One region of the Bradyrhizobium sp. LTSP857 genome, then DNA from elsewhere that is predicted to be linked to it. Evidence: predicted binding sites of a transcription regulator. Region 1 holds the regulator's gene; each other region holds the start of a gene.

Region 1 (9,922 bases):
TCGTCTTCTTCGCAGTCCGCGCGCTGCTGGCGCTCATTCCGGGACTGGCGGTCGGCTTCCCCATCAAGAAATGGTCGGCAGCTGCCGCGCTGTTTGCTGCCGCGTTCTATCTGCTGCTGTCGGGCGCGGAGGTCGCCACCCAACGATCGTTCTTCATGACGGCGGTAGTGCTGATCGCAGTCATGGTCGACCGCCGCGCCATCACGTTCCGCACGCTGGCGGTGGCGGCACTGATCGTGCTTGCGGTTGCGCCGGAAGCGCTGGTGCATCCGAGTTGTTTGATGTCGTTCGCAGCAACGCTCGGGCTCGTGGCACTGGTGCAAATCGGCATGCCGAACCTATTCGCCTCGCCCGATCATTCCGCCACCGCGCGCATCGCAATGTGGGGCGGACGCGAGATCGCGATGTTGTTCATGGCCTCGATGATCGCGGGGCTTGCGACCACGCCCTATGCCGCCTTCCACTTTCACCGCGTCACGCCGTTCGGCGTGCTCGCCAATCTAGGCGCAATGCCGGTGGTCTCGGCGCTGGTGATGCCTGCCGGGCTGTTGGGATTGCTCGCGGCGCCCTTCGGGCTCGACGGCGTGTTCTGGTGGCTGATGGGGATCGGTATCGACTGGATGGTCGCGGTCTCGCGCTGGGTGGCGGCATTGCCCGGTGCGGTCGGCCACATCGGTGCCTTCGGCACCGCGCCCCTGATCGCGGCGAGCCTCGGCCTCATCCTGATGGGGCTGCTGCGGACGCCGCTGCGATGGTCCGGCGCGCTGGTGCTGTTCGTTGCGATCGTCTGGGGTTTGTCGGTCCGGCAACCCGACATCCTCATCGCCGGTGATGGCCAGAACGTCGCGGTGCGGGGCAGGGACGGGCAGCTGCATCTGATCAGGACGAGCAAGGACAATTTTCTGCTCAAAGAGTGGCTCGCGGCCGATGCGGATCCTCGCGATGCAGGCAGCGCCTCGCTCGCTAACGACGTCTCGTGCGATGACTCAGGCTGCGTGACGCCGCTTGCCGACGGGCGCCTGGTCGCACTGGCGCTGCGCATCGACGCGCTGGCCGATGATTGCAGCCGCGCCGCGCTGGTGGTGACGGCGCGGCCGGCGCCGCCGGATTGCGCGGCCATGGTGGTCGATCGGCCTCGCCTCGCGAGCCAGGGCGGGCTGGCGCTGACGCGGCGTGGCGACGGTTTTGCGGTTCAGGCGGTCAAGGCCAGGGGCGCAGATCGTCCCTGGTCGCCGGTGATCCCCGGCGCGGCAGATTATGACGGCAGTCTTGCGCCGAAGACGGCCGCGCCCCGCAGCAACGACGCAACGCCATCTGAGACCGACTTGCAGGCCGAGGATTGAGCGGACGGGCTACAGGTACCAGGCTAACATCGCTTCAAGCCCAGCGCTCCCGATCACCGGCAAGACCACCATCTGGCTCAGCCCGGCTGCGCGAGCCCCCACGGCCGCGATCGAGCCGTCCTGCGCGAGGTCGTCGTTGAGCGCGGGCATGCCGGTGGTCCAGGCCCCGCCGATGCTGCCTTCGCCCCTGGCGATGGATCTTTGCGCATAGAGCGCGGCGAGATCGGTCTGCGCGCTGCAATCGCCGGCGCGAAACATCAGCCCCGAACGGGCCTCGTTCGGCACCCAGATCTCGAAGCGTCGCGCAATCGGGGTTGCCTGTGCGGACAGGAATGTCAGCACCCAGGTCTGGTCGGTGCCGGTGCGATAGGGCACGCCGACGCCGAGATTGATCCCGACCTTGGCGGCGTCCTCCCAGCGCAGAAAACTCTTGGCGTCGTGCAAATCCTTGATGATCAGCGGCAGCCCGGCTTTCCAGGTGCGTCCGGGCAGGCCGAAGCCGCGCGGAAATTTGGTGTGGCGGGAGTTGAACTCGAACATGTCGGCGCTGCCGTAATAGCCGTCGACGAGGCCCATCTCGTGCGAGACTTCGGCATCGTTGTGCCAGAGCTCGACCGCGCCGACATGGGCCTCGTCGTCGCCGCAGAACAGCACCATGACTGCTTGCAGGAATTCGCCGGCAAACACCGGCACCGCGACGCCGCAGGTCAGACCAGCCTCGATGGCCTGGTCGGTTCGCTTGAAATAGGAGTTGGCGAATTTGGTGAGGATCACGGGGTGGCCGGCGGCCCAGGCCTTCCCGGGAAGCCCCTCGTCATATCGGAAGCGCAAATCTTCGCTCGCGGCCTTGAACGCGGACAGGCCTTCGCTGTAGAGGCCGCCGCCAAATTCCAGCCGCATCCGCGTCCGGTCAGGCACCCAGAGTTCAACGACGCGAATGAAGGTCTTCATCGAGCCTGTCCGCCGCCTCGAGCCGTGAGCAGCATCGGCGATTTGTCAGCAGAACGGACGTTCAAAATTCAGGCAGGGCAGCGGAAACTTCGTGCGGTGGGGAAGTGCGGCGAGCAGATGTTATTCCAGGGCCGCAAACCACCCCATCTCGCCGGCCTCGGCCGGCGATGGACATTTCAATCCTGGCGCCGACCTGGCGGCCGGGATGGTGGTGTCAGCCGATCGGCAGGCGAGTGATCGTTGGCTGCCTGTCGGCGATCTGCGGCTTGTGCTCGCGCTCGCCCACCTGTTGGGTCACCGGCAATTGCAGCACGGTTGCGCGCTGGCCTTCGACGAGCTGCGTCACCAGCACGTATTTGCCGTCGGGGAATTCGATCGCATCATGGTGGCGATCGGGAATGTGCGGATCGACCTTGCCGAACTTGCCGACGCGGGAGTTGATGGTGCGCGTCCAGATCCAGCGATTGTCGTAGCGGACGCTGTCGGCGAAGGCGAGCTCCGTTCCCGGCAGCAGGCAGACCGCGACGGAGGGATCGGCTTCGGAGGCGAAGCCGCGCGTCGAGGTGCCGCGGAAGGTTGTCGTGACGATCGTCTCGCCGACTTCTGCGGGACGCGTCGCGACGGCGTGCAGGCTGTAGTCACACATCGGGTGCTCCTCATTCAGGATAGAGCACCCGCGCCTCTTCTGAGGCGCAGGCCTCTATCAGAGTGGAAGCCTGCAAGCTTATGCTTGTTTGTGGGCAAATCTGCGGCTCGCATCCGCAGCGGGCAATCACATTATCTTTTTCAAATGCGCTGGGAACAAAGCCTGCTCCCGTGCATTTTGGGAGCTTCGACGTCAGCGGCCAGCAGGTGCCGACCAACCCGAATATTGCCAGGCCGGTTGCGCCGGCTCGACCGCGTTGCGGGCATTGCGGAATTGCTCGCTGGTCGTCGCCTGCGGTGCCTTGCGCAGATGGTGCTGCGACTGCGCCGCAAACGCTTGCGACGCTGATGCTGTGATCAGCGCCATCGTGACTGTGCTCAGAATGATCTTGCGCATGGGTGTCTCCTCGGTCTCTCAAAGCCTGCGAAGCGGTGTGTGCTTCGTTGTGGCGTGCCGAGGATGTAGCGCTGGAGAGGTGGCCGGATAATCTGTGCAAAACCAGAAACACTATCCAGCGGGAGCGGACAATCGTCCGCTCCAATCGTTAATGGGCGGCCGCCAACAGGCGGTGCGCGGAAGATTGAGATTATTGTTTAAGCATGACCTTTTCGGAAAACCGCTGCGCACTTTGCGCTAACGCGGCCCTTCGGGTCCGGGTCATGCTCAGTACTTCCGGTACAACCCGATCAGCTTGCCCTGAATCTTCACCCGGTTGGGCGGCAGGATGCGGACCTCATAGGCGGCGTTCGCCGGCTCGAGAGCGATCGAGGCGCCACGCCGACGGAAGCGCTTGAGCGTCGCCTCCTCGTCGTCGATCAGCGCCACTACGATGTCGCCGGTATCGGCGGTCTCGTTGCGTTGGATCAGCGCCATGTCGCCGTCGAGAATGCCGGCCTCGACCATGGAATCGCCGCGCACTTCGAGCGCGTAATGCTCGCCCGAGCCGAGCATATCAGGCGGTACGCTGATGGTGTGGCTGCGGGTCTGCAACGCCTCGATCGGCGTGCCGGCCGCGATGCGGCCCATGACGGGCACCGCAACGGGGCGCTCGCCGTCGTCCGCAGGCGCGCCGGAGCTGGTGCGGACCTTGCCGAGAGTGCCTTCGATGACGCTCGGGGTGAAGCCGCGGCGGCTGCCGGCGGCGGCCTGGAGCTCCGGCAGCTTGATCACCTCGATCGCGCGGGCGCGGTTGGGCAGGCGCCGGATGAAGCCGCGCTCCTCGAGCGCGGTGATCAGGCGATGGATGCCCGATTTCGAGCGCAGGTCGAGCGCGTCCTTCATCTCGTCGAAGGAGGGCGGCACGCCGCTTTCCTTCAGCCGCTCACTGATGAACCGCAGAAGCTCGTATTGTTTGCGCGTTAGCATCTCGACCAAAATCCCCCGGTTGATGTCGTTCGATTCCGAGACGTTCAATTCAGCGATAAGCCGCTACATGCTCGAAACAAATCATGAACGGACACTATATGTTCGATATGTGTTCCGCAACTGCTTAATTTACCGTGAACGCCGCAATGTTCGCGGAACGCATGTGGTCCAGGCGTTCAGGCCGGTAAGCGCAGCACCTCGCAGGGCGTGCCTGCCTCGGCCTTCGGCGCGAACGGCGCGCGCACGAGAAGTGCCTGTGCCGCAGCGAGATTCGCAAGCAGCGAGGAATCTTGATGGTTCACGGGATGGGCGATGAGCGTGCCGTCGTCGCGCACCTCAAGCCGCGCGCGCAGATAATCCTCGCGCTGGTCATTGGCGCCGACATCGCGGCCGAGCAGGGCGCGTTCGCGACGGTGATGAATCACTTCGCGGCCCGACAGCGCACGAATCAGCGGGACCATGAACAGGAAGCCGCAAACGTAGGACGACACGGGATTGCCGGGCAGGCCGATCACGCGCATTGCCCCCAACCGCCCGTGCATCATCGGCTTGCCCGGCCGCATCGCGATCTTCCAGAACGCCATCGAGATACCTTCGGCATTCAGCGCCGGCTGCACCAGGTCATGATCGCCGACCGATGCGCCGCCGGTCGTGATCAGGATATCTGCGCCGCTCTCGCGCGCGCGGCGGATGCCGGCCGTGGTCGCCTCCAGCGTGTCGGCGGCAACGCCGAGGTCGATGGTATCAGCACCCTCGCGACGGGCGAGCGCATGCAGGGCGTAGCCGTTGGAATAGACGATCTGGCCATGGCCGGGCGTCGTGCCCGGCATCACCAGTTCGTCCCCGGTGGCGAGAATCGCGACCTTCGGACGGCGGCGGACGGCAAGCTGCGGGTGGTTCATGCCGGCGGCGAGCGCGAGGTCGCGCTCGGTCAGCCGGGTGCCCTTGCGCAGGAGCACGTCGTCCTCGCGAAAATCGATGCCGGCGGGGCGGATGTGCCGCCCGGTGATGGCGGCCTCCTTGATCGCGATGCGCTTGCCGTCCGCGACGGTGTCCTCCTGGATCACGACGGCGTCGGCGCCATCGGGAACGACGCCGCCGGTGAAGATTCGCACGGCTTCGCCGGCGCCGACAGTTCCAGCAAATGGCCGGCCCGCCGCGACCTCACCGATCACGGTGAGCCGGGAATCGATCTTCGCTGCATCGGCTGCGCGCACGGCGTAGCCATCCATCGCCGACATCGCCTGCGGCGGCTGCGTGCGCCGCGCCGCGACGTCGCGCGCGAGCACGCGATGGAAGGCGTCGTCGAGGGGAACGATCTCTTCAGGCAGCGGCTCCGCGCCGGCCAGCACCGCGGCAAGCGCGTCAGAAACCGGCATCAAGGCCACGGGACAACTCCTGCTCGGCGGACTCGGACGAATGGGCGGCGAGAGTTCTAACCGAGTGCGGGCGCAGAGGCAAAACAGCAGCGGAGCGGGATTATTCATCCAGCATCACCCGCTCCGCGTTGGGAGCCTAGTATCGGGTCCGGCGCGGCATGTTGTGAAGGACGAGGAAGACCGGCACGAGCGTGGCGATGGCAAGGACGAGAACGACCATAACCACAGCCAGCATCGGGCGCCTCCTGTCTATCCGTCCGAACTGACGTCGGGCGCCTTGAGGCCTCGATCCTTGTCGGGCAGCGGATCGGCCTGAGACTTCAGGTCGGCGGCCTTGCTGATCAGTTTTGCGGAAAGCTCAGAATTCGAGGTGGTTCTGGCGAATTCAACCAGCAGGGAGGCCTGCTTGGTGAGGTAGGTTTTGCCCAACACGATGATACGTCCGTTCGTAGAAGTCCCAACGGACTCAAGAGTCCGGAACAGGGCATTCCGTTCCCGGAACTCTGTACAAAAATGCACAAAGTGCTTTGGTTCCTATTCCCGGGTGAAATTGTTCCGGAATCGGCCGATTTGGCGGCCCGTCCGCCGGTCAGATCCCGAGCGCCTTCAGCGCCTCACCGACATCGCGGGGCGAGGTCACATGCACCGCGGTCAGTCCGCGTGCGCGAGCGCCTTCGACGTTCTCGGCAAGGTCATCGAAGAACACGATTCGCTCGGCCGGCACGCCGATCGCGGCCACGACATGGTCGAAGGCTGCCGCATCCGGCTTGCGCAGGCCGATGCTGGAGGACAAATACAGCTCGCGGAAATGGCCGAGCACGTCGGCATATTCCGTCGAGAAATAATCGATATGCGGCCGGTTGGTGTTGGAGAAGGCGTAGAGCGGCACCTGCTTGGCCGCGCGCGGCAACAGCTCCGCGATATCAGGCATCTCGCCGGCGAAGATCGCGTTCCACCCTTCGAGGAACTGCGCATCCGAAATGCCGATCCCGAGCGTGGCGCGCAGCGACTGGAAATAGTCCTCGTCGCTGATCTTGCCGACCTCGTGCAGCCGATAGGCTTCGCTGTCGCGCACATAGCGCGTGACGATGGCTTCCGGCTTGCAGCCGGCATGTCCCGCCCAGCAGGCGATCGCCTTGGAGAAATCGATATCGAGCACCACGCGCCCGAGGTCGAACAGAAGCGCATCGGCGCTGCCGGGAGAAAGCGAGGTCATTGCGTCCTTTTTCACTTCGGTATCGGCGATCAGTACCGATAAGGCTCGTGGTCGAACAGCGGGAACGCGCTGAATACGCTCGGCGCGTTGGTCGCGGTCGCCGGATGCAGGCAGGATTTGTTCACCCCGGCGAACGAGGTGGCCCCGAGCAGGCCAAGGCAGCGCAGCACCTCGTCCTCCAAGAGCTCCAGCATGCGCGTTACGCCGGCTTCGCCGGCCGCCGCCAGGGCCCAGCATTGCAGCCGGCCGATGCCGACGAGGTCAGCGCCCGTCGCGATCGCCTTGACGATGTCGGTGCCGCGGCAGAAGCCGCCATCGACCATGATCTTGGCGCGGCCCTTCACGGCCTCGACGATCTCGGGCAGCACATGCATGGCGCCGCGGCCGTGGTCGAGCTGGCGGCCGCCATGATTGGAGACGTAGATCCACTCGACGCCGTGATCGACCGCGATCTGCGCGTCCTCGGCGGTGGCAATGCCCTTGAGGATCAGCGGGATATTGAACGTGTCCTTGATCATCTTCACGGTCCGCCACTCCAGGCCCTTCTGGTAGTCGCCGCCGGTGGCGCGCAGGCGGCTCTCGCGAACATAGCGCTTGGCGATGTCACGCTCACGACGGCTGTAATGGGCGGTGTCGACGGTCAGGCAGAAGGCGGCGTAGCTGTGCTTCTCGGCGCGGCTGACCACATCGGCAACGAAGGCATCGTCGCCGCGGACATAGAGCTGGAACAGGCGCAGCGCATCGGGCGCGGCTTCGGCGGTCTTTTCGAGTCCGGGCTCGGACACCGAGCTCAGCATGTGCGCCGCCCCGAACGTGCCGCAGGCGCGCGCCACGCTGGCGGCGCCGTGCGGGTCGAAGATCTCCAGCGCGCCGACGGGGGCGAGCACCACCGGCAGCCGCATCTTGCGGCCGAACTGCTCGACCGAGCCGTCGACCTTGTGCACGTCGCGCAGCACACGCGGGCGGAAGGCAATCTCGTCCAGGGCCATTCGGTTGCGGCGCATCGTGGTCTCGGTCTCGGCGGCGCCGACGATATAGTCCCAGGCGTTCTGGTTGAGGTTGGAGCGCGCCTTCCGGATGAATTCGTGCAGGTTCTGGAAGGGCTCGTTGCTGGCGCCGAGTTCGACATTCCGTTGCGGCTGGATCCGGGGCGATTCGTTCATTGTTATCCTCCCGAGAATTTGAAGTCTTATGTCATCGACTATCCCGTCCGGCCCTCCCAAACCATCCTAAAATCGCATAGCTGCGAGGCGTGGCCGGCCGACCGATTCCCGCATTGCGCGAGGTGTTTCCGAACGTTGCCAAAAGTTTAGGCCAGGGCGAAGGGATTTCTGTAATGTACCCGTGGGCGTGGCATCCCGGCCTTGAAGAAACCGGAATGATATTGTGAGAACCGGGCTGGATCGCCATTTGCATGGCGGCTCCCAAGACCCAAAAGAACTGCCTCAAGAGAACCGCGAAACGAGAAGGCCAACCATTCCATGCGGAAAACCCTGCTGTTCCCCCTCGGCGCGCTCACTGGTGCGTGCCTGACCCTCCTCGTTTCCGGTCCGCATGGCGGACTATGGGCGGCTCGGGCGGCGGCGAGCGCGGATGATGCCTATTCCCAGCTCAATTTGTTTGGCGAGGTCTTCGAGCGGGTGAAGGCGAGCTATGTCGAGAAGCCCGATAATTCCAAGCTGATCGAAGGTGCGATCACGGGCATGGTGACCTCGCTCGATCCGCATTCGCGCTACATGAACGACAAGGCCTGGACCGAGATGCAGGAGACCACCTCCGGTGAGTTCGGCGGCCTCGGCATCGAGGTCACGATGGAGGACGGCCTGGTCAAGGTCGTCTCGCCGATCGACGACACGCCGGCCTCCAAGGCCGGCATCATGTCCGGCGATCTCATCAGCAAGATCGACGGCGACGCCGTGCAGGGTATGACGCTCGAGCAGGCCGTCAACAAGATGAAGGGCCCGGTCGACACCAAGACCAAGCTCACCATTGTGCGCAAGGGCGCGGACGCTCCGCTCGACGTCGCGATCACGCGCGAGATCATCCATGTCCGCCCGGTGCGCTTCCACGTCGAGAACGGCGACATCGGCTACATCCGCGTCACCTCGTTCAACGAGCAGACCACCGACGGCCTGAAGAAGGCCATCGCCTCGATCTCCAGGGACGTCCCGCCGGAGAAGCTCGTCGGCTATGTGATGGACCTGCGCAACAATCCGGGCGGCTTGCTCGACCAGGCCGTCTCGGTGTCGAGTGCGTTCCTCCAGCGTGGCGAGGTCGTCTCGACCCGCGGCCGCAATCCGGAAGAAACCCAGCGCTTCACCGCCCATGGCGGCGATCTCACCAAGGGCAAGCCGCTGGTGGTGCTGATCAACGGCGGCTCGGCCTCGGCGTCCGAGATCGTCGGCGGTGCGTTGCATGATCACAAGCGTGCCACGATCATCGGCACGCGTTCGTTCGGCAAGGGTTCGGTGCAGACCATCATTCCGCTCGGCGCCGGCAACGGCGCGCTGGCGCTGACCACGGCGCGCTACTACACGCCCTCGGGCCGTTCGATCCAGGCCCAGGGCATTGCGCCCGACATCGAGATCCTCCAGGACGTGCCGGCCGAGCTGAAGGGCCGCGTCGACACCATGGCGGAGTCCCAGATGCGTGGCCATCTGCAGGCCGCAGACGGCACCGAGCAGACTGGATCGCAGTCCTATGTCCCGCCGGACGAGAAGGACGACAAGGCGCTACACACGGCCTACGACTTCCTGCACGGCGTCACCGTGAATGCTGCGGCCGCCAAGCCGGCACCGAAGACGACGGTGCCGAACTAGCAAGATGCCGTAGGGTGGGCAAAGGAGCGTAAGCGACGTGCCCACCGCTTCTGCATGCGCGGCAAGACAAGAGGTGGGCACACTTCGCTTTGCCCACCCTACGAAGTCTGTCCACCCACGAACTAGCGGTCCTTGCTAGCCTGCTTCGCGGCGGCGGCTCTGGTTGCCATCGCGCTGTGCGAGCCGGCTGCGATGTAGCGCGA
Region 2 (9,922 bases), 110 kb from region 1:
ATTGCTCGACGCATTGGCCGAGACCACGCTGACACGCGAGCCCGGCTCGAAGTGGGAATATTCGAATTTTGCGATGATGGTGTTGTCCTACGCGCTCGCCAAGCGCCCCGGCAAGGACTACGAGACACTGCTCCGCGAACATTTGCTTGTCCCGCTCGGCATGAACGAAACCTACGTGGACCATCGCCCGCCGCAGGTTCACATGGCCCAGGGTCACTTCCCCAACACTGACCCTGCCGGCCCCTGGGATTTTCCGCCTGATATGGCCGGCGTCGGGGGCGTGCGCGCAACGTTGCCGGACATGTTGCGGTACCTCGAGGGCCAGCTGGGTACGCGCGCGAGCGCGATCACGCCTGCCTTGGCGCAGACCCAGGAACAGGTCGCCAGCGTCGGTGGACACACGATGGGCATGAACTGGAATCTATTCACCCGGAACGGACACACCATCATCGTGCACGAAGGTGGCACCGGCGGCTTCTCAGCCTACGCGGGGTTCGATCGCGCGGCCAAACGCGGCGTCGTCCTGCTTTGCGATACCGCGTTGACGTCCATCGGCGGCCTTGGACAGCTCGGAACGCACCTGCTCGATCCGTCGGCACCGGCCGGCGCGCCGCGTGTGGTCGCCGCGGCGGACACCAAACTGATTGACGCCCTGGTCGGAAAGTATCGCCTGCAAGGCGGCCTTGGCATGGAGTTGCGCCGAAAGGAGAGCAATTTGACCATCCAGGCGGATGACCAGCCTGAATTTGAGATGGGCTACGACAGCGCGGGCGACTTCTATCCGCTCAAATTCGACGCCCTGTTGCGACCCAAGCACAAGGCGGACGGCAGCTACACCTTCACCTGGTTTCAGCTTGGCGGCGTTGCCGAGGCCGAACAAATCGGTACCCGGCCGGTTGCGGCCAAATGGACCCCTTCCGAAGAGCAACTCAAGGACTACATCGGCAACTACCCGCTGACGTCCAGTTTCGCGCTCCGCATATTTTCGACCGACGCCAAGCTATTTGTGCAGGGGACCAATCAACGACCGCTCGAACTCGCGTCCGTGGAACGGGATGTCTTCGTCGCCGAATCCGTTGCCGCTGAGCTCGATTTCGAGCGCGACGCCAATGACAAGGTGGTCTCGCTGACGTTGAAGCAGCGAGGACAAGTCCTGAAAGGCGAACGCCGCTAGACGGTTTCGATAGTCCCGTAACATGTGCGGCCGTCGGGCGGCTCGGAGCAGCGGCGCCTTCAGTGCGGCGGCAAAGGCTTCATTCCGGCTTTCGTGATCACGGCTGCAACATCTGCGGAGGACAGGAAGTGCAGCAGGGCCAGCGCGGCGTCGGGCTGTTGCGAATTCTTGGGCAGGGCACCGACATAAAGAGTCGGCGGCTGAACCTCAGACGGTACCGTGCCCACGAAATCGATCCCCGGCACGTGGATCAGCTCCGGGACTTGCTGGAAACCGAGCTCCGCCTCTCCGCGCGCGACGACCGCAGCGACGGGCTCGCCTGAGGGAGGACCGCGCACCTTGCGCGTCTTGCCGGCGATTTCGTCGGCGACACCGAGTTTCTTGAAGCCGATCGTCGACAGATAGGTGCCGCTGGAACTGTCCGAATAGGCGATGGACTTGGCCGCGAGCAGTGTCTTGCGCAGCGAATCCATCGTGCTGATGTCGGGCTTCGGTTGCCCGGCCCGAACCACCATGCCGATAAACGATTCCGCGAGCGGCACCCGGCTGCCCGGGCGCGTCAGATCCTTCTGGTCCAGGAGATCGACGCCGACCCCGTCCATGATGACCACGTCGGCCGCCTCGCCACGGGACAGACGGGTCGGGATCGACTCCGGTGAATCGCCGACCGAAGGCCCGCGCGTGGTGATGAGCTTGTGCCCGGTCGATTTCTCGAATGCAGGACCGAGTTCCTCATACACGGCAAAGAACCCGGCTGAGATCATCACCTTGACATCAGCGGCCGCCGCACCCGTCGCCAAAGTGGCGGTAACCAGGACAGCAATCAGGCAAGCAATGTATCGCGGCATGGCACGTCCCCTAACACCAACCCGGGCCACGCTTACTGCGCGCCATTCCCGTTGTCGCCATTGCTGCTCTCGGCCTCCTCCGTGATGTGCTCGACCGAGACCACATGCTCGTCCTCGGCGGTGTCGAACACGATCACGCCCTGCGTCGAGCGGCCGGCGATGCGGATGCCTTCGACCGGACAGCGAATGAGCTGGCCCTTGTCGGTGACCAGCATGATCTGGTCGGCGTCTTCCACCGGGAAGGAGGCGACCAGATTGCCGTTGCGGTTGTTGACGCTCATGGCGACGATGCCTTTGCCGCCGCGGCCGGTGGTGCGGTACTCGTAGGACGAGGTCCGCTTGCCGTAGCCGTTGACGGACACCGTCAGCACGACCTGCTCGGCCGCCGACATCTCGACATAGCGCTCCGACGGAATCTGGAAGCTGCCGGAGGTCTCCTCGGCCTCGGCGTCCGCTGCCGGCTCCTCGGCCGCGGCTTCGCCGGCCACCGCACGGCGCATCTTCAGGTACGCCGAGCGCTCGTCCGAGGACGTCTCGACGTGGCGCAGGATCGCCAGCGAAATCACCTTATCGCCGTCGCCAAGCGCGATGCCGCGCACCCCCATCGAGGTGCGCCCGGTGAACACGCGCACGTCGGTGACGGGGAAGCGGATGCACTGGCCAGCGGCGCCGGTGAGCAGCACGTCGTCGCGCTCGGTGCAGATCTGCACGTCGACGATCGCTTCATTGTCGTCGAGCTTCATCGCGATGATGCCGGAGCGGCGGACGTCGACGAAGTCGGACAGCTTGTTGCGCCTGACGTTGCCGCCGGTGGTGGCGAACATCACGTCGAGGTTGCCCCAGGTGGATTCATCCTCGGGCAGCGGCATGATGGTGGTGATGCGCTCGCCCTGCTCCAGCGGCAGGATGTTGATCAGCGCCTTGCCGCGCGCATTCGGCGCCGCCATCGGCAAGCGCCAGACCTTTTCCTTGTAGACTTGGCCGCGTGACGAGAAGAACAGCACCGGCGTATGCGTCGACGCCACGAACAGGCGCGCAACAAAATCCTCGTCGCGGGTCTGCATGCCGGAGCGGCCCTTGCCGCCGCGGCGCTGAGCGCGATAAGCCGACAGCGGCACGCGCTTGACGTAGCCGGCGTGCGAAACAGTGACGACCATTTCCTCGCGCTGGATCAGGTCTTCGTCCTCGACCTCGCCTTCCTGCTCCATGATCACGGTCTTGCGCGGCGTGGCGAACTCGGCCTTCACCTCGGCGAGCTCGGTCTTGACGATGTCCAGCACGCGAGCGCGCGAGCGCAGGATGTCGAGATAATCGGCAATTTCGCCGGCGAGCGTGTCGAGCTCTTCGCGGATCTCGTCTCGGCCGAGCGCGGTGAGGCGCTGCAGACGCAGGTCGAGGATGGCCCGGGCCTGTTCCATCGACAGCCGGATCGTGCCGTTCTCGCTGATGCGGTGGCGAGGGTCGTCGATCAACGTGAGCATGTCCTCGACGTCCCGGGCCGGCCAGTCGCGCGACATCAGGGTGTCGCGCGCAGTGGTCGGGTCGGGCGAGGTCCGGATGACGCGGATCATCTCGTCGATATTGGCGACAGCGATCGCCAGACCGACCAGGATATGCGCGCGGTCGCGCGCCTTGCTCAACAGGAACTTGGTCCGCCGCGTGACGACACGCTCGCGGAAGTCGACGAAGATCGCGAGCAGATCTTTCAGATTCATGATCCGCGGCCGACCACTGTCGAGCGCCACCATGTTGACGCCGAAGCTCGTCTGCAGCGGCGTGAACCTGTAGAGTTGGTTGAGCACCACATCGGGCACGGCGTCGCGCTTCAGCTCGATGACGACGCGGAAGCCGTCGCGGTCGGATTCATCGCGCAGATCGGCGATGCCCTCGATCTTCTTTTCCTTGACCAGTTCGGCGATGCGCTCGACCATCGTCGCTTTGTTCACCTGGTACGGAATCTCGGTGACGATGAGCGCCTCGCGCTCCTTGCGAATGGTATCGATCGTGACCTTGCCGCGCATCACGACCGAGCCGCGGCCCAGATGGTAGCCGGCGCGGATGCCCGCGCGCCCGAGAATGATGCCGCCGGTTGGAAAATCCGGTCCGGGGACGATGTTGATCAGTTCGTCGATGGTGAGCGCAGGATTGTCGATCAGCGCCACGCAGGCATCGATGACCTCGCCAAGATTGTGCGGCGGAATGTTGGTGGCCATGCCGACCGCGATGCCGCCCGCGCCGTTGACCAGAAGGTTCGGGAACTTGGCCGGAAGAACCGAGGGCTCGGTCTCGTTGTTGTCGTAGTTCGGCTGGAAGTCGACGGTGTCCTTGTCGATATCGGCCAGCAGGGCCAGCGCCGACTTGGTCAGTCGCGCTTCGGTGTAACGATAGGCGGCCGGCGGATCGCCATCGACCGATCCGAAATTGCCCTGACCGTCGATCAGCGGCACGCGCATCGAGAAGTCCTGCGCCATGCGGACCATCGCGTCGTAAATCGACTGGTCGCCGTGCGGATGGTACTTACCGATGACGTCACCGACCACGCGGGCGGATTTGACGTACTTCTTGTCGGGCGTATGCCCCTGCTCGTGCATCGAGTACAGGATGCGACGGTGCACCGGCTTCAATCCGTCGCGGGCATCAGGCAACGCACGCGCCACGATCACGCTCATGGCGTAATCGAGGTAGGACTTCTTCATCTCCTCGAAGATGGAGACGGGGCGAATGTCCGAGGGTTGCGCCGGCTGGTCGCCGGGCTTGTTGTCGTCGTCAGCCAAGGGGGAATCCGGTGAAGTTTTATCTGGGAATCATATAGCGCATCGCCCCCCTGATAACCACCCTTGCACGCTTTCGGGAAGCGCTTTTTCCGACTGTTTTTCCAGAGACTTACGGGCTTTGCGCCGTCGCCATGGACAGGCCCCGGATGAGCCGCCCGGAACCGCCCCTTACGCCCCGAAAATCACGCGGTGCATGATGCGTCCGGGCACCAGCGTGAACAGGCCCGCCACCACCAGCGCGCCCGTGAACAGCAGGATCATGATGCGCCGGTGATCGATGACACGATGGGTGTGGGCCCGCCACACCGCCAGCGGCAGCATCACCAGCGTGAAGATCGACAACAGATGGATCGGGCTGAACGGCCCGACCAAACGGATCTGGTGAATCCAGAACGACGAAGCCGCCGCGACCGCTCTTGGTCCGGATGCTCGAAAGCCGGGCCGGCCGTTTCCTGCCCCGATCCGAGCCGACTCTTCCCAAGCCTTAGATCTCAAGCCTCAGAACGGAATGTCGTCGTCCATGTCGCTGTTGCGGCCACCGCCGCCGGCGGCAACGGGACGGCGCGGCGCGCTGCTGACAGGACCGGAGGAGCCGAAATCGCCGCCCGGCTCATCGCCAAAGCTGCCGCCTCCTCCGCCGCCGCTACGGCCATCGAGCATCGTCAGCGTCGAGTTGAAGCCCTGAAGCACGACCTCGGTCGAGTACTTCTCGACGCCCGCCTGATCGGTCCATTTGCGGGTCTGGAGCGCGCCCTCGATGTAAACCTTCGCGCCCTTCTTCAGGTACTGCTCGGCGACCTTGCAGAGCCCTTCATTGAAGATCACGACGCGGTGCCACTCGGTCTTTTCCTTGCGCTCGCCGCTATTCTTGTCGCGCCAGGTCTCCGAGGTGGCGATGCTCAGATTCGCGATCGGCCGCCCGTCCTGGGTGCGACGGATTTCCGGATCCTTGCCGAGATTTCCAACCAGAATGACCTTGTTGACGCTTCCCGCCATCGCCGCTCTCCGCTCCAAATCCACTGAATTTTAGAAGGCCGGGCCCGCTCGCCGCGCCATCTGTGCCTGTTGAGCTGACCCTATACGCTCACGGGCGCCGGTCGGCCCGCCGCGCCCTTGGTTATCCCCATATATAGCATCGACCTGATATTTGTTCCAGATTTGTTCTAGTCAAAATCGACCGTGAATATAGGGCGCGTATCGGTAGCTGTGCCGCTCCCGTCGCGACCTACACCAAGGCGTCAGCCAGGATGTCGACTGGGCCTGTCAACTATCGCGTGGGGCGGTCCGATCATCGCGACGTACTGATCCACCTGATATCATTCGGGAATCGAAGGCCGGCCTCGCGCCGGCCTTTTGCCGTTTAGTTCCCTGCGGGAACTATAGGTCAGTGACCATTACATTTTGCGTCTGTTGTGACTTTTGAGAGACACAACTTGCAGCTTCAATGGTGTAGGTACGACATCAGTTGGACCAACGCGTCCGATGCCCTTCCGATCGCGGAAGGCAGCAACAGAAACTGGGACTGGGATTAGGTTGAAAATGAAGAAGGTTTTGTTGGCTTCGGCCTGTTTGTTCGCACTCGCCGCTCCGGCTTCGGCCGCCGATCTCGCGGCACGCCCCTACACCAAGGCTCCGGCCCCGATGGCTGCGGTCTACAACTGGACCGGCTTCTACCTCGGTATCGTCGGTGGCGGTGCCTGGGAAGATTCCTCGACCGATCCGAAGGTGAAGGGCGGCTTCGTCGGCGGCACCGCCGGCTACAATTGGCAGACCGGCAACGTCGTGTTCGGCCTCGAAGCCGACGGTTCCTGGGCTGACGTCAATGCTTCGGTGACGACGCTTGGCGTTACCCTGAGCAACAAGATCGATGCGCTGGGCACCGTGCGCGGCCGCATCGGCTACGCCGTCAACAACGTTCTGTTCTATGGTACCGGTGGCTACGCCTGGATCGACGACAAGCTCAGCCTCAGCGCGCTCGGCATGACCGTCTCCGACACCAAGTTTCGCTCTGGCTGGACCGTCGGTGCGGGCGTCGAAGCGTTCTTTGCCCCTCAGTGGTCGGTCAAGGGCGAGTACCTCTATCGCAGCTTCAGCGGCGCGACGTATTTCTCCGGCATCGGTCTCCCCTTCAACACGGGCACGGACAGCTTCCACACCGTGCAGGTCGGCGTGAACTATCACTTCAGCGGCCCGATCGTCGCGAAGTACTGATCTTCGCTACCGACGTTACATCGTCACGAAAGGCCGGCCTCGCGCCGGCCTTTTTGTTTTTGCGGCACGTTCCAATGCCGCCCACACCCGGTTCCTGCTGCCATTTCCCGCCAACGCCCCAACAATCCGTTGACGATTCGCGAAGGGCACTGGAAATCCGTTCTCGTTCTTCCTACGTTCGCTGACATACCCATCGGCGCCGATCCCGGTTCCGGGCGAAGCGCGCCTTTTACGTTGGCGCGATCGCGCGCCTTTGGGATTCCTTGAGGACCACCAGGATGGATGAAGTGATCAAGGCGAAGCGCCAACAGAACGTGGGCTCAAACCTGCGCGCAATTACGATCCGTGGCGCGCGCGAGCACAACCTCAAGAATATCGACGTCGAGATTCCCCGCGACAAGCTCGTGGTGTTCACCGGCCTGTCCGGCTCCGGCAAATCCTCGCTCGCCTTCGATACGATCTATGCCGAAGGCCAGCGCCGCTATGTCGAGTCGCTGTCGGCCTATGCGCGCCAGTTCCTGGAAATGATGCAGAAGCCGGACGTCGACCAGATCGACGGCCTGTCGCCGGCGATCTCGATCGAGCAGAAGACGACCTCGAAGAACCCGCGCTCCACCGTCGGCACGGTGACCGAGATCTACGACTACATGCGCCTCTTGTGGGCGCGCGTCGGCGTGCCCTATTCGCCTGCCACCGGCCTGCCGATCGAGAGCCAGACCGTGTCGCAGATGGTCGACCGTGTGCTGGCGTTGCCCGAAGGCTCGCGCCTTTACCTCCTCGCCCCCGTCGTGCGCGGCCGCAAGGGCGAGTACCGGAAAGAGCTCGCCGAATGGCTCAAGAAGGGCTTTCAACGCGTCAAGATCGACGGCACCTTCCATGAGCTCGCGGAAGCTCCAACGCTGGACAAGAAATTCCCGCACGACATCGACGTCGTCGTCGACCGCATCGTGGTGCGCCCGGATATCGGCCAGCGCCTCGCCGAAAGCTTTGAGACTGCGCTGAAGCTCGCCGAGGGCCTCGCGGTCGTCGAATTCGCCGACGCGCCGGCGGCTGCGCCCGTCGAAGAAAAGAAGAAGACCGCAAAGATCCACGACAAGAGCGGGCCGGAACGCATCCTGTTCTCGGAAAAGTTCGCCTGCCCCGTCTCCGGATTCACGATCCCGGAGATCGAGCCCAGACTCTTTTCCTTTAACAATCCCTACGGCGCCTGCCCCGCCTGCGGCGGTCTCGGTGTCGAGCAGCATGTCGATGAAGACCTCGTCATCCCCGACAAGGAGCTCCCGATTGGCAAGGGCGCGATCGCGCCCTGGGCCAAATCGTCGTCGCCCTACTACGTGCAGACGCTGACCGCGCTCGGCAAGCACTACAAGTTCACGCTGACCACCAAATGGAAGGATCTGCCCAAGAAGACGCAGAACGCGATCCTCCTTGGCTCCGGCGAGGACGAGATCAAGTTCTCCTATGAGGACGGCGTCCGCTCCTACGACACCAAGAAGCCGTTCGAGGGCGTCATCACCAACATCAACCGCCGCTATCGCGAAACGGAAAGCGAGTGGGCGCGCGAGGAGCTGGCGAAATACTTCCACGACGTGCCCTGCGGCGCCTGCAACGGTTTCCGGCTCAAGCCGGAGTCGCTCTGCGTCAAGATCGGCGGCAAGCACATCGGCGATATCTCGGAGCTCTCGGTCAAGGGCGCCGGCGCGTGGTTCGAGACCGTGCCGGAGGCGCTGAACACGCAGCAGAACGAGATCGCCGGCCGCATCCTCAAGGAGATCCGTGAGCGCCTCACCTTCCTGCTGGACGTCGGCCTCAACTATCTCACCCTCTCCCGCTCCTCCGGCACGCTGTCCGGCGGCGAGAGCCAGCGCATCCGCCTGGCCTCGCAGATCGGTTCGGGGCTGACCGGCGTGCTGTACGTGCTGGACGAGCCCTCGATCGGCCTGCACCAGCGCGACAATGCGCGCCTGCTCGACACGCTGAAGCGGCTTCGCGACCTCGGCAATACCGTGATCGTGGTCGAGCATGACGAGGATGCGATCCTGCTCGCCGACCACGTCCTCGACATCGGCCCCGGCGCCGGCATGCATGGCGGCCACATCATCGCCGAAGGCACGCCCGCCGAGATCATGCGCAACCCGAAATCGCTCACCGGCAAATATCTCACCGGCGAGCTCGAGGTCGAGGTGCCGGAGCGGCGTCCGCCGAACCATCGTCGCACCATCAAGGTGGTCAACGCGCGCGGCAATAACCTCAAGAACGTCACGGCCGAGATTCCGCTCGGCCTGTTCACCTGCGTCACCGGTGTTTCCGGCGGCGGCAAGTCGACGCTGCTGATCGACACCGTCTACAAGGCCATCGCCCGCAAGCTGAACAATGCCAGCGAAGGCGCCGCGCCCCACGACCGCATCGAGGGCCTCGAGCACATCGACAAGATCATCGACATCGACCAGTCGCCGATCGGCCGCACCCCGCGTTCGAACCCCGCGACCTATACCGGCGCGTTCACGCCGATCCGCGAATGGTTCGCCGGCCTGCCGGAATCCAAGGCGCGCGGCTACGAGCCCGGCCGCTTCTCCTTCAACGTCAAGGGCGGCCGCTGCGAGGCCTGCCAGGGCGACGGCGTCATCAAGATCGAGATGCACTTTTTGCCCGACGTCTACGTCACCTGCGACGTCTGCAAGGGCAAACGCTACAACCGCGAGACGCTCGAAGTTCTGTTCAAGGGCAAGAGCATCGCCGACGTGCTCGACATGACCGTCGAGGAAGCCGCCGATTTCTTCAAGGCGGTGCCGCGCGTCCGTGAAACCTTCCAGACGCTGCACCGCGTCGGTCTTGACTACATCCATGTCGGCCAGCAGGCCACCACGCTCTCCGGCGGCGAAGCCCAGCGCGTCAAGCTGGCAAAAGAGCTGTCG
Region 3 (9,922 bases), on a different contig from region 1:
ATCTGCTGTCGCGCTTCCTCGCCAGCGAAGGCTACCGTGTCACCACCGCCGCAAGCGCGGGCGATGCGCGGTCAAAACTGTTGGGCCTGCATTTTGACCTGTTGATCCTCGACGTCATGATGCCCGGCGAGACCGGCTTCGATCTTGCCCGCTTCATCCGGACATCTTCATCGGTGCCGATCGTGATGCTGACGGCCCGCCATGAAGCCGAAGCTCGCATCGAGGGCCTGCAAATCGGCGCCGACGATTACGTGGCAAAACCGTTCGAGCCGCGTGAGCTTGCGCTGCGCATCAACAACATCCTCAAGCGCGCCGCGCCACCGCCGCAGGCCGCATTGGTCGAGAAAATCGCATTCGGCCCCTACATCTATCATCTCGATCGCGGCGAGTTGCGCCAGGGCGAGGAGGTCATCCACCTCACCGACCGCGAGCGCGAGATGCTGCGCATCCTGTCGGAGGCGCCAGGCGAGACCGTGCCGCGCAGCGCGCTGACCGGCAATGGCAGCGTCAACGAGCGCGCCGTCGACGTGCAGATCAACCGCCTGCGGCGCAAGATCGAGACCGACCCCGCCAATCCCCTGTTCCTCCAGGCAGTGCGCGGCATCGGCTACCGGCTGGTGGCCTCGCCATAAGATCAGAGCGGTGAAACACGACCAATGAGCACGATTGACACCGGCCTGACGCTGCTCCGAAGCGCCGCCGGGCGCGTCTCCGCCGCCAATGGCTGGATGGGCAATGCGTTCAAGGGCTGGATGCCGACCGGTCTCTATGCCCGTGCGCTGCTGATCATGATCGTGCCGATGGTGATCCTCCAGACCGTGGTCGCCTTCGTGTTCATGGAGCGGCACTGGAACACGGTGACGCGGCGCTTGTCGCAGGCCGTGGTGCAGGACGTCGCCAGCCTCATTGACGTCTACAAGGGCTATCCGCAGGACAAGGACCGCGCGCAACTGCGCCGCATCGCCGAGCGCATGCAGCTCGTGGTCGATTTTCTTCCCGTCGGCGACATGCCGCCACCCGGACCAAAGCCGTTCTTCTCGCTGCTCGACCAGACGCTGTCGGTGCAGCTCGGCCGCCAGATCGGGCGCTCGTTCTGGATCGACACGGTTGGCCGCTCCAACCTCGTCGAGATCCGCATCCAGCTCGACGATGCCGTGATGCGCGTGTTCGCCCAGCGCAGCGCCGCCTACGCCTCGAACTCGGAAATCTTCCTGTTCTGGATGGTCGGCACGTCGTCGATCCTGCTGATCGTCGCGGTGCTGTTCCTGCGCAACCAGATCAAGCCGATCCTGCGGCTTGCCGACGCCGCCGAAAGCTTTGGCAAGGGCCGCGAGGCACCGAACTTCAGACCGCGCGGCGCGCGCGAGGTGCGGCGCGCAGCGGTCGCATTCCTGGAGATGAAATCGCGCATCGAGCGCACGATGGAGCAGCGCACCGCGATGCTCGCCGGCGTCAGCCACGATCTGCGCACCATCCTGACCCGCTTCAAGCTCGAGCTGGAGCTGATCGGCGACAGCCCCGAACTGGAGGGCATGCGCAAGGACGTCGACGAGATGTCGATGATGCTGGAGGACTACCTCGCCTTTGCCCGTGGCGATTCCGGCGAGCAATCGCAGCCGACCGACATGGCGCAGGCGCTCGAGGAGCTGCGCAGCGACGCCGAACGCCACGGCCATACCGCGACCGTGACCTTCCACGGCCTGCCCGTGGTGACCGTGAAGCCGGCCTCGTTCAAGCGCTGCCTCGCCAACCTCGTCACCAATGCCGCACGCTACGGCAAGAGCATCGCCATCACCGGCCAGCGCGATCACCGCTATCTGACCGTCACGGTCGACGACGACGGCCCCGGCATTCCCGCCCATTTGCGCGAAGAGGTGTTCAAGCCGTTCCTGCGGCTGGACAACGCCCGCAACCAGGACGAAGGCGGCACGGGCCTGGGGCTCGCGATCGCCCGCGACATCGCCCGTTCCCATGGCGGCGACATCACGCTCGGCGACAGCCCGATGGGCGGATTGCGCGCGAGCGTGCGGATTCCGGTTTAGCCGAACGTAGCCCGGATGGAGCGAAGCGTAATCCGGGACTTTACACGACGGAGATAGTGTCCCGGATTTTGCTTCGTTCCATCCGGGCTACGATCCTACTTACTTTGGCAGCAGCGCTTTCAGCTTGTCGACGTCGCGCACGTTCATCTTGAAGCCGCCGGGCATCACGATGTCGCCGGGCTTCTGATCGGGCTTGCAGGCCCCCACCCATTTGGCTTCGAGCGTCATGGTCGTGTCGCGCCCTGCGCTGCCGGCCGGGCCGCCCTGTGCATGCGAGGAGGTCTTCACCATGTAGGCCGAGTTGAAGTCGCCGACGATCTCGGCATGCGAGGTCGTGGTCATGCCGGCGACGTTGCACTCGGAATCGCTGACATAGCCGGTCGACGTCTTCTTGATGTCCTGCTTGGAGCAGATCTGCTTGGCCATCGGGGAGACGTTGTTGTTCATCTCCTTGTCGACGGTCTCGTCGGTGCAGTGCTGCATGGTCATTTCCGGCATCGCCGAGCCGCTCCTGACCATCTTCAATTCCCACAGACCGGCCTTGCGCACCGGCATATCGTCGGCGCGGGCCGCGCCTGCCGACAACACGAGGCAAACGACTGATCCGAGCAAAGCAAGCTTGCGCGTCATGCGGGAGACTCCCGGCTGAGATGTCTTCTTTTTCTCGGCGTTATCCTGGCGCTACGAGAACGCCTCAGTAGAGCGTGCGGATCGGCCGGTCGGCCGCGCCATAGGGCACCCAGCGGCAGGCAAACGAGATGTAGCCGCCCTCATAGGCCTGCACCGCGAGGAATTTGACCACCTTGTCATACCGCGCGCAGTGATCGACCGCGAGCTGCCGCGCATCGGCCTGGGCCGCCAGCGAATAGGCGATGATGCCGCCGGTGTCGTTGCCCTTGAAGGGTGGCACCGGCAAAATATCGGCGCGCGCCGACTGGCTCGCCATCAGTCCCAAGGCAAGAAGGCCCGCGGCCGCAATGATTCGCATTCCCGTCACTCCGATTGGTTGGCGGTAGTTTACGGTGCCGGCGCGGCGGTGGAAAGAACCGAACGCCGGCTGCTGCGACGTTCCGGTCAACTCGTGGCTAAGTGTTGCCGCGCTGCACTTGACCTGCCCCGGCCTTCGCGGCACCGTTCGGCCTCCGCAGATCATGCTGTCTGGATTGCCCATGCGCGCCTCGACCTCACTGAAATCGCTCCGTTTTGCCGCTGTGCTCGGCCTCATGTTCGGGGCGCTGTCGCTCGGTGAAGCCCGGGCCGCCAATCCGCTGGAGCTGAACTTCTGGCTGAGCGGGCCGCGTTATGACGGCCGCGTCGCCGATTGCGAGAAGGCGCTGCCGACGATCGCCACCCAATTCTGGGAGAAGGAAAGCTCCTTCTGGAATTCGTCGTTGAAGATCGAGGGCTTCTCGGCCGTCCACGAGACCGCGTTCCGGCCCTGGGCGTCCGACAATATCCCGCGCCGCTACTGCTCCGGCGAGGCCATGCTCAATGACGGCAAGATGCGCAAGGTGCACTTCTCGATCATCGAGGATGGCGGCTTCGCCGGTTACGGCCAGGGCGTCGAATGGTGCGTGGTCGGGCTCGACCGCAACTGGGCCTACAATCCGTCCTGCCGCGCGGCAAAGCCCTGATTCGGACCGATCAAGCGGCCGAACGGTCGCCGCTCGAAATTTGTTCTTGTAATGTTCCTATCGCCTGCTAGGCTCTTTTGCACAGTCTAGTTGAGGGGCGTCGCCATGTTTCATTCCAGATTGCATTCGTTCTCCCGCCTGATGATCTCGCTGACCCTTGCCCTCCTCCTTACGGCCGGGCTGGTTGGACTCGCCGGCAGCGCGACAGCGCAGGACAGGCGGCAGAACACGCCCGGCGAATTCGATTTCTATGTGCTGTCGCTGTCCTGGTCGCCCTCGTTCTGCGAGGAAGCGGCGGAGCGCGGCGGGCGCTCGCAAATCCAGTGCGGCGGACGGCCCTACGCTTTCGTGGTGCACGGCCTGTGGCCGCAATATGAGAACGGCTTTCCGGAATATTGCCAGCGGCCGTCGCCGCGGCTGAACCGCAACATCGTCTCCTCGATGCTCGATTTGATGCCGGCGCCGGGCCTGATCTTCAACGAATGGGACAAGCACGGCACCTGCTCCGGGCTCACCGACCGCAATTATTTCGAGACCATCCGCAAAGCCCGCGCCGCGATCAAGATTCCGGCCGAGTATCTCGACCTATCGCAAGCCAAGACGGTGGCCCCGGCCGAGGTCGAGGAAGCCTTCATCAAGGCCAATCCCGGCTTGAGCAATGCCGCCGTCTCGGTGACCTGCAACCGGACACGGCTCTCCGAGGTCCGCATCTGCCTCAGCAAGGATTTGCAATTCCGCGCCTGCGAGGAGATCGACCGCCGCGCCTGCCGCCGCGACCAGCTGACGATGCCGCCGATCAGGGGTGGATAGAGCCGCACCGCCCCGGAATGACAGCAGTTACTTTCATCGCACGATGTCGTAACTCTGCACCATGAACTACCGTCACGCCTTTCACGCCGGCAGCTTCGCCGATGTCATCAAGCACATCGTGCTCGCGCGCATCCTGACCTATTTGCAGGACAAGCCGGCCGCGTTCCGCGTCATCGACACCCATGCGGGCGCCGGCCTCTATGATCTCGAGAGCGATGAGGCGAAGCGCGGTGGCGAGTGGCTGACGGGGATCGCGCGGCTGATGCAGGCGCGCCTCTCGAACGACACCATCGCGCTGACGAAGCCCTATCTCGACATCGTCCGCGCCTACAATCCGAAGGGCGAGCTCAAGGCCTATCCGGGCTCGCCGCTGATCGCGCGCGGCCTGATGCGGCCGCAGGATCGCCTCGTCGCCTGCGAGCTCGAGCCGAAAGCGCGAAAGGCGCTCATCGACGTGCTGCGCCGCGATGAACAGGCCCGCGTGGTCGATCTCGACGGCTGGGTCGCGCTGCCGGCCTTCGTGCCGCCGAAGGAGCGCCGCGGACTCGTGCTGATCGACCCGTCCTTCGAAGCGAAGGACGAGTTCGAAAAGCTGGGCGCGGCCTTCTCCACAGCCTTCGCGAAATGGCCGACCGGTATCTATGTAATCTGGTATCCGGCCAAGAGCCGCCGTGCCACCGACGCGCTGGCGCAATTGGTGGCGCGGACCGCAGCCGCAGCAAAGTCGCCGGCAAAATGCCTGCGGCTCGAATTCAGCGCCGCACCGCAGATTGACGGCGCACCGCTCACGTCCACCGGGCTGTTGATCGTCAATCCGCCCTATACGCTGCAAGGCGAGCTGAAGACGATCCTGCCCGAGCTGGAAATGCCGCTCGGCCAGGGCGGCGCTGCCAGATTCCGATTAGAGGTGCCGAAGCCGTAACACTCCGGCATTCTTGGGAAAAATATGCAGTAACCGTAGTCAATCTGCAAAGAACCGTATTATGCTGTTTCCGTGACTGGCTTTACGTTCCGCTTCCGCGAATGGTTGCGGCGGAGTGAAGGCCTAAGAAAGATCCAGTCGGACCGAATGGTCTGCCCAAGGATGGCCAGCTCCCGGGCTTCGTAAGGCCCGGTCATGCCGCGACGCGCGTCTGCGTTGTGGCGGAGGAGCAATGAGGGGGAGTTTCCCGATGGCCATGACGGGAACGGTCAAGTTCTTTAACGGCGAGCGCGGCTACGGCTTTATCAAACCGGACGACGGCGGTCGCGATGTCTTCGTTCACATCACCGCTGTGGAGCGAGCGGGACTGAAGGATCTTGCCGAAGGACAGCGTATCACATTCGAGGTCGAACCGGACAAGAAGGGGAAGGGGCCAAAGGCGGTCAATTTAGTGATCCTCTCCTAGCGGGCCTCACTCAAAAAAAATCTGGCGCAAAAAAAAATCCCGGCCGCGAGCGGCCGGGAGGCTGTTGTCCGGTATTTTCTTATTCGCCTATCAGAAGTGATAGTTCACGCCTGCGCGCACAACGCTGGCGCTATAGCCGTTTGACACGCCTGTAATTGCGAACTGGCTCGTCGACAGATCGATGTAGAGGTATTCGAGCTTCGCGCTCCAGTTCGGCGCGAAGCCGACTTCCGCGCCAACACCGGCGGTCCAGCCGGCGGTGGTGTGCGACTCCGTCCAGCCAAATGTCTGCGCGCGGAGTTCGCCGAAGGCGAGGCCGGCGGTGCCGTAGAACAGGACGTTGCTGAAGGCGTAGCCAGCGCGGCCGCGCAAGGTGCCGAACCATGGATTGGAGAACTTCCACGGCGCGAAAGTGTCGTCGGCACCAGCGGCCTGGATGTCACCCTCGACGCCGAACACCCACGGGCCGCTCTGGAAATTGTAGCCGGCCTGCACGCCGCCGACGAAGCCGGAGGGCTTCACGGGCGTGTTGCTCACCGAGCCCCACTCGTAGCCGACATTGGCGCCGATATAGGGGCCGGCCCAGCTATAGGAATTGAGCGGCTGATTGACGGTATAGGGCGCACGCTGCCCGTAATTAAGATCGGCGGCCTCTGCCGAAGCTGTCCAGCCGGCTGCAACCAACGCGGCTGCGCCCACAACGAGCCTCTTCATCGGTACTCTCCAACGCAACTACCACCCCGTGCGATGCCTGCACCGCCGCGCAAGGCAAAACCGCATGGTTACGGAACCAAGAACTTTTCGCGTAAGATTTATCGAGAGTTTTAAGTTAAAGGCCTGTTAAGACCCGTTACCGCGCTGTTAACAGACTTAAGGAAGCGTTACCGGGAACTGCGGCCGCCATCCTGTGCGTGCGGCATTGCCGGAACTTCAAATCGGCACCCTCAGCGCCTAAATTCGTCCCATGGTTCACGATTCCCCCGACAATCCGAACGACGCGCGCGCGCGCAAATCGCCGCGCGGCACCGCACCGGACGCCCCGCCCGAGGGGCTGACGCCGCCGGACCTCGATCCCGCCACCGCGAGCGGCGACGACGAGGACGATGCGCGACTGCCGGACATCCTGGAAGAGAGCGGCGCGGTCGGCGAAGAGCCATTGGCGACCGGCCATGAGGCGATTGAGCGCGCGGTCCGGCTCGCCCCGACATCGCCCGGCGTCTATCGCATGCTCGCTGCGAACAGCGACGTGCTCTATGTCGGCAAGGCCAAGAACGTCAAAAAGCGCCTGTCCAACTACGCGCGCCTCAGTGCGCCGCAGCCGGCGCGCATCCTGCGCATGATCGCGGCGACAGTCTCCGTGGAGATCGTCTCGACCACGACCGAGACCGAGGCGCTTCTGCTCGAGGCCAACCTCATCAAGCAGCTCCGCCCGCGCTTCAACGTGCAGCTCCGCGACGACAAGTCGTTTCCCTACATCCTGATCACTGGCGACCATTGGGCGCCGCAGATCCTGAAGCATCGCGGCGCGCAGAGCCGCCCCGGGCGTTATTTCGGCCCGTTCGCCTCCGCCGGCGCGGTCAACCGCACCATCACGGCGTTGCAGCGCGCGTTCCTGATCCGCTCCTGCACCGATTCCTTCTTCGAGAGCCGCTCGCGGCCCTGCCTGCTCTACCAGATCCGCCGCTGCGCCGGCCCCTGCACCCGCGAGATCGACTTCCCCGGCTATACGACGCTGGTGCGCGAGGCGACCGACTTCCTGTCCGGCAAGAGCCAGGCAGTGAAGCAGGAGCTCGCGGGCGAGATGGAGAAGGCCTCCGGCGAGCTCGAATTCGAGAGCGCGGCGCTCTACCGCGACCGCCTCGCTGCGCTGTCCGCGATCCAGTCGCAGCAGGGCATCAATCCGCGCACGGTGGAGGAAGCCGACGTGTTCGCCATCCACCAGGACGGTGGCTTCTCCTGCGTCGAAGTGTTCTTCTTCCGCACCGGACAGAACTGGGGCAACCGCGCCTATTTCCCGCGGGCAGAGAAGACCTTTACGCCGGAAGAGGTGCTCGGCTCCTTCCTCGCCCAGTTCTACGACGACAAGCCGCCGCCAAGGAACATCCTGCTCTCGCACGAGATCGAGGAGAGCGAGCTGCTCGAAAACGCCTTGTCGATCAAGGCCGGCCACAAGATCGAGGTCTCCACGCCGAAGCGCGGCGAGAAGAAGGAGCTCGTCACCCACGCCCTGACCAATGCGCGCGAGGCTTTGGGCCGCAAGCTCGCCGATACCGCGACCCAGAGCCGCCTGCTCGACGCGATGGCGACGACGCTCAGCCTGCCGCATCCGCCGAAGCGCATCGAGGTCTACGACAACAGCCACATCCAGGGCACCAATGCGGTCGGCGCCATGATCGTCGCCGGTCCGGATGGTTTCGTGAAAAACCAGTACCGCAAGTTCAACATCAAGTCGGAAGGGCTCACGCCCGGCGACGATTACGGCATGATGCGTGAGGTGCTGGAGCGCCGCTTCAAGCGCCTGATCAATCCGCCCGAAGACGGTGCGGCCAAGGCCAAGGACGACGACTTCCCGCAATGGCCAGATCTCGTGGTCATCGACGGCGGCCGCGGCCAGCTCAACGCCGTTCGGGAGATTTTTACAAATCTCGGGCTGACCCAGGTGTCGCTGATGTCGGTGGCCAAGGGACCGGACCGGGATGCCGGCCGCGAGACCCTGTTCATGCCGGAGCGCGAGGCGATCAAGCTGGAGCCACGCGACCCCGTGCTCTATTTCATTCAGCGGCTGCGGGACGAGGCCCACCGCTTCGTCATCGGCTCGCACCGCAAGCTGCGCAAGAAGGACATCCGCGAGGCCGGTTTGCAGGAGATTCCGGGCATCGGCCCGTCACGCAAACGTGCCTTGCTGCATCATTTCGGAACTCTGAAGGAGATCGAACGGGCCTCGATCGTCGATCTCGGCAAGGTTCCGGGGGTGAGCGCCGAGAGCGCCCGCAGGATTTTCGACTATTTCCATCCCCAGCCGGGGTGAACTAAAGGGGCCGCGGTCATATGGTCGTCGCATGCCGCACCCCATTTGGGAGCGGGATAGTTGACCTTCAGGCCACAGCGGTATTGGTAGGACGGATGAACATCGCCACGACACGAGGGACAACCAGCCGCGCGATGTCCCTCCCGAACATGCTGACCTATGGCCGGATCGCCGCGATCCCGGTCGTGGTCGGGTGCATCTATGCGCAGTCGATTCTGGATCAGCCACTGTGGTTGCGCTGGGTCGCGGTCGCCATTTTCATCGCGGCCGCAGTGACCGATTACCTCGACGGCTATTACGCGCGGATCTGGAATCAGCAATCGGCGTTCGGCCGGATGCTCGACCCGATCGCCGACAAGCTCTTGGTCGCCTCCTGCCTGCTGATGCTGGCTGCCGACGGCATCATCCATGGCTGGTCGCTGTGGGCCGCCATCGTGATCCTGTGCCGCGAGATCCTGGTCTCGGGCCTGCGGGAATATCTCGCCGCGCTACGCGTCAGCGTGCCCGTGACCAACCTCGCCAAGTGGAAGACGACGGTTCAGCTCGTTGCGATCGGCTTCCTGCTCGCTGGCCCGGCCGGCGACGAGGCGGTGCCGATCGTCTCGATGATCGGACTGGCGCTGCTGTGGGCCTCGGCCATCCTCACCATGTACACCGGCTACGACTATTTCCGTGCCGGCATCCATCACCTCATCAAGGAGGATGAGGGATGAAGCTGAAATACTTCGCCTGGGTGCGCGAGCGCGTCGGCATGGCCGAGGAGACCATCGAGCCTCCGGGAAGCGTGCGCACCGTGGAGGAGCTGATCGCCTGGCTGTCCGGCCGGAGCGAGGCCTATGCCTACGCGTTCGAGAAGCCAAAAGTCATCCGCGCCGCGATCGACCATACCCACGTCAAGTCGGACGCCACGATCGCCGGCGCCCGCGAGATCGCGTTCTTCCCGCCGATGACCGGCGGCTAGGCCAGCCATGACCTCCCCTGTCGCCACCGGCGCCGTCACCATCCGCATCCAGGAAGACG

Evidence for each region. The regulator LexA, encoded in region 1, represses DNA repair genes until DNA is damaged. The targets are predictions, from matches to a motif close to TGTTCNNNNTGTGTTCNG.
Region 2: the regulator LexA is predicted to act here: its motif matches at 7,172-7,189, upstream of uvrA (excinuclease ABC subunit UvrA).
Region 3: the regulator LexA is predicted to act here: its motif matches at 3,718-3,735, upstream of UP06_RS16180 (ribonuclease T2 family protein).

Annotation. Positions count from the first base shown of each region.
Region 1 is NZ_JYMS01000046.1:457,498-467,419, reverse strand. Features, by position in the region: gene UP06_RS31620 (ComEC/Rec2 family competence protein) at 1-1,343, shown strand, start outside; gene UP06_RS31615 (GAF domain-containing protein) at 1,353-2,294, opposite strand; gene UP06_RS41730 (hypothetical protein) at 2,509-2,940, opposite strand; gene UP06_RS31605 (hypothetical protein) at 3,133-3,336, opposite strand; gene lexA (transcriptional repressor LexA) at 3,604-4,305, opposite strand; gene UP06_RS31595 (molybdopterin molybdotransferase MoeA) at 4,482-5,693, opposite strand; gene UP06_RS31590 (hypothetical protein) at 5,934-6,116, opposite strand; gene UP06_RS31585 (HAD family hydrolase) at 6,274-6,900, opposite strand; gene UP06_RS31580 (alpha-hydroxy acid oxidase) at 6,930-8,063, opposite strand; gene UP06_RS31575 (S41 family peptidase) at 8,382-9,719, shown strand; gene UP06_RS31570 (bifunctional diguanylate cyclase/phosphodiesterase) at 9,855-9,922, opposite strand, start outside.
Region 2 is NZ_JYMS01000046.1:350,235-360,156, forward strand. Features, by position in the region: gene UP06_RS39335 (serine hydrolase) at 1-1,174, shown strand, start outside; gene UP06_RS31090 (substrate-binding domain-containing protein) at 1,234-1,974, opposite strand; gene gyrA (DNA gyrase subunit A) at 2,055-4,796, opposite strand; partial or broken gene UP06_RS31100 (DUF2306 domain-containing protein) at 4,965-5,207, opposite strand; gene UP06_RS31105 (single-stranded DNA-binding protein) at 5,295-5,792, opposite strand; gene UP06_RS31110 (outer membrane protein) at 6,336-7,007, shown strand; gene uvrA (excinuclease ABC subunit UvrA) at 7,286-9,922, shown strand, end outside.
Region 3 is NZ_JYMS01000026.1:429,804-439,725, forward strand. Features, by position in the region: gene UP06_RS16155 (response regulator) at 1-632, shown strand, start outside; gene UP06_RS16160 (ATP-binding protein) at 657-2,042, shown strand; gene UP06_RS16165 (DUF3617 domain-containing protein) at 2,142-2,672, opposite strand; gene UP06_RS16170 (hypothetical protein) at 2,737-3,030, opposite strand; gene UP06_RS16175 (hypothetical protein) at 3,212-3,676, shown strand; gene UP06_RS16180 (ribonuclease T2 family protein) at 3,782-4,486, shown strand; gene UP06_RS16185 (23S rRNA (adenine(2030)-N(6))-methyltransferase RlmJ) at 4,548-5,408, shown strand; gene UP06_RS16190 (cold-shock protein) at 5,659-5,874, shown strand; gene UP06_RS16195 (outer membrane protein) at 5,965-6,588, opposite strand; gene uvrC (excinuclease ABC subunit UvrC) at 6,839-8,902, shown strand; gene pgsA (CDP-diacylglycerol--glycerol-3-phosphate 3-phosphatidyltransferase) at 8,998-9,615, shown strand; gene moaD (molybdopterin converting factor subunit 1) at 9,612-9,863, shown strand; gene UP06_RS16215 (molybdenum cofactor biosynthesis protein MoaE) at 9,871-9,922, shown strand, end outside.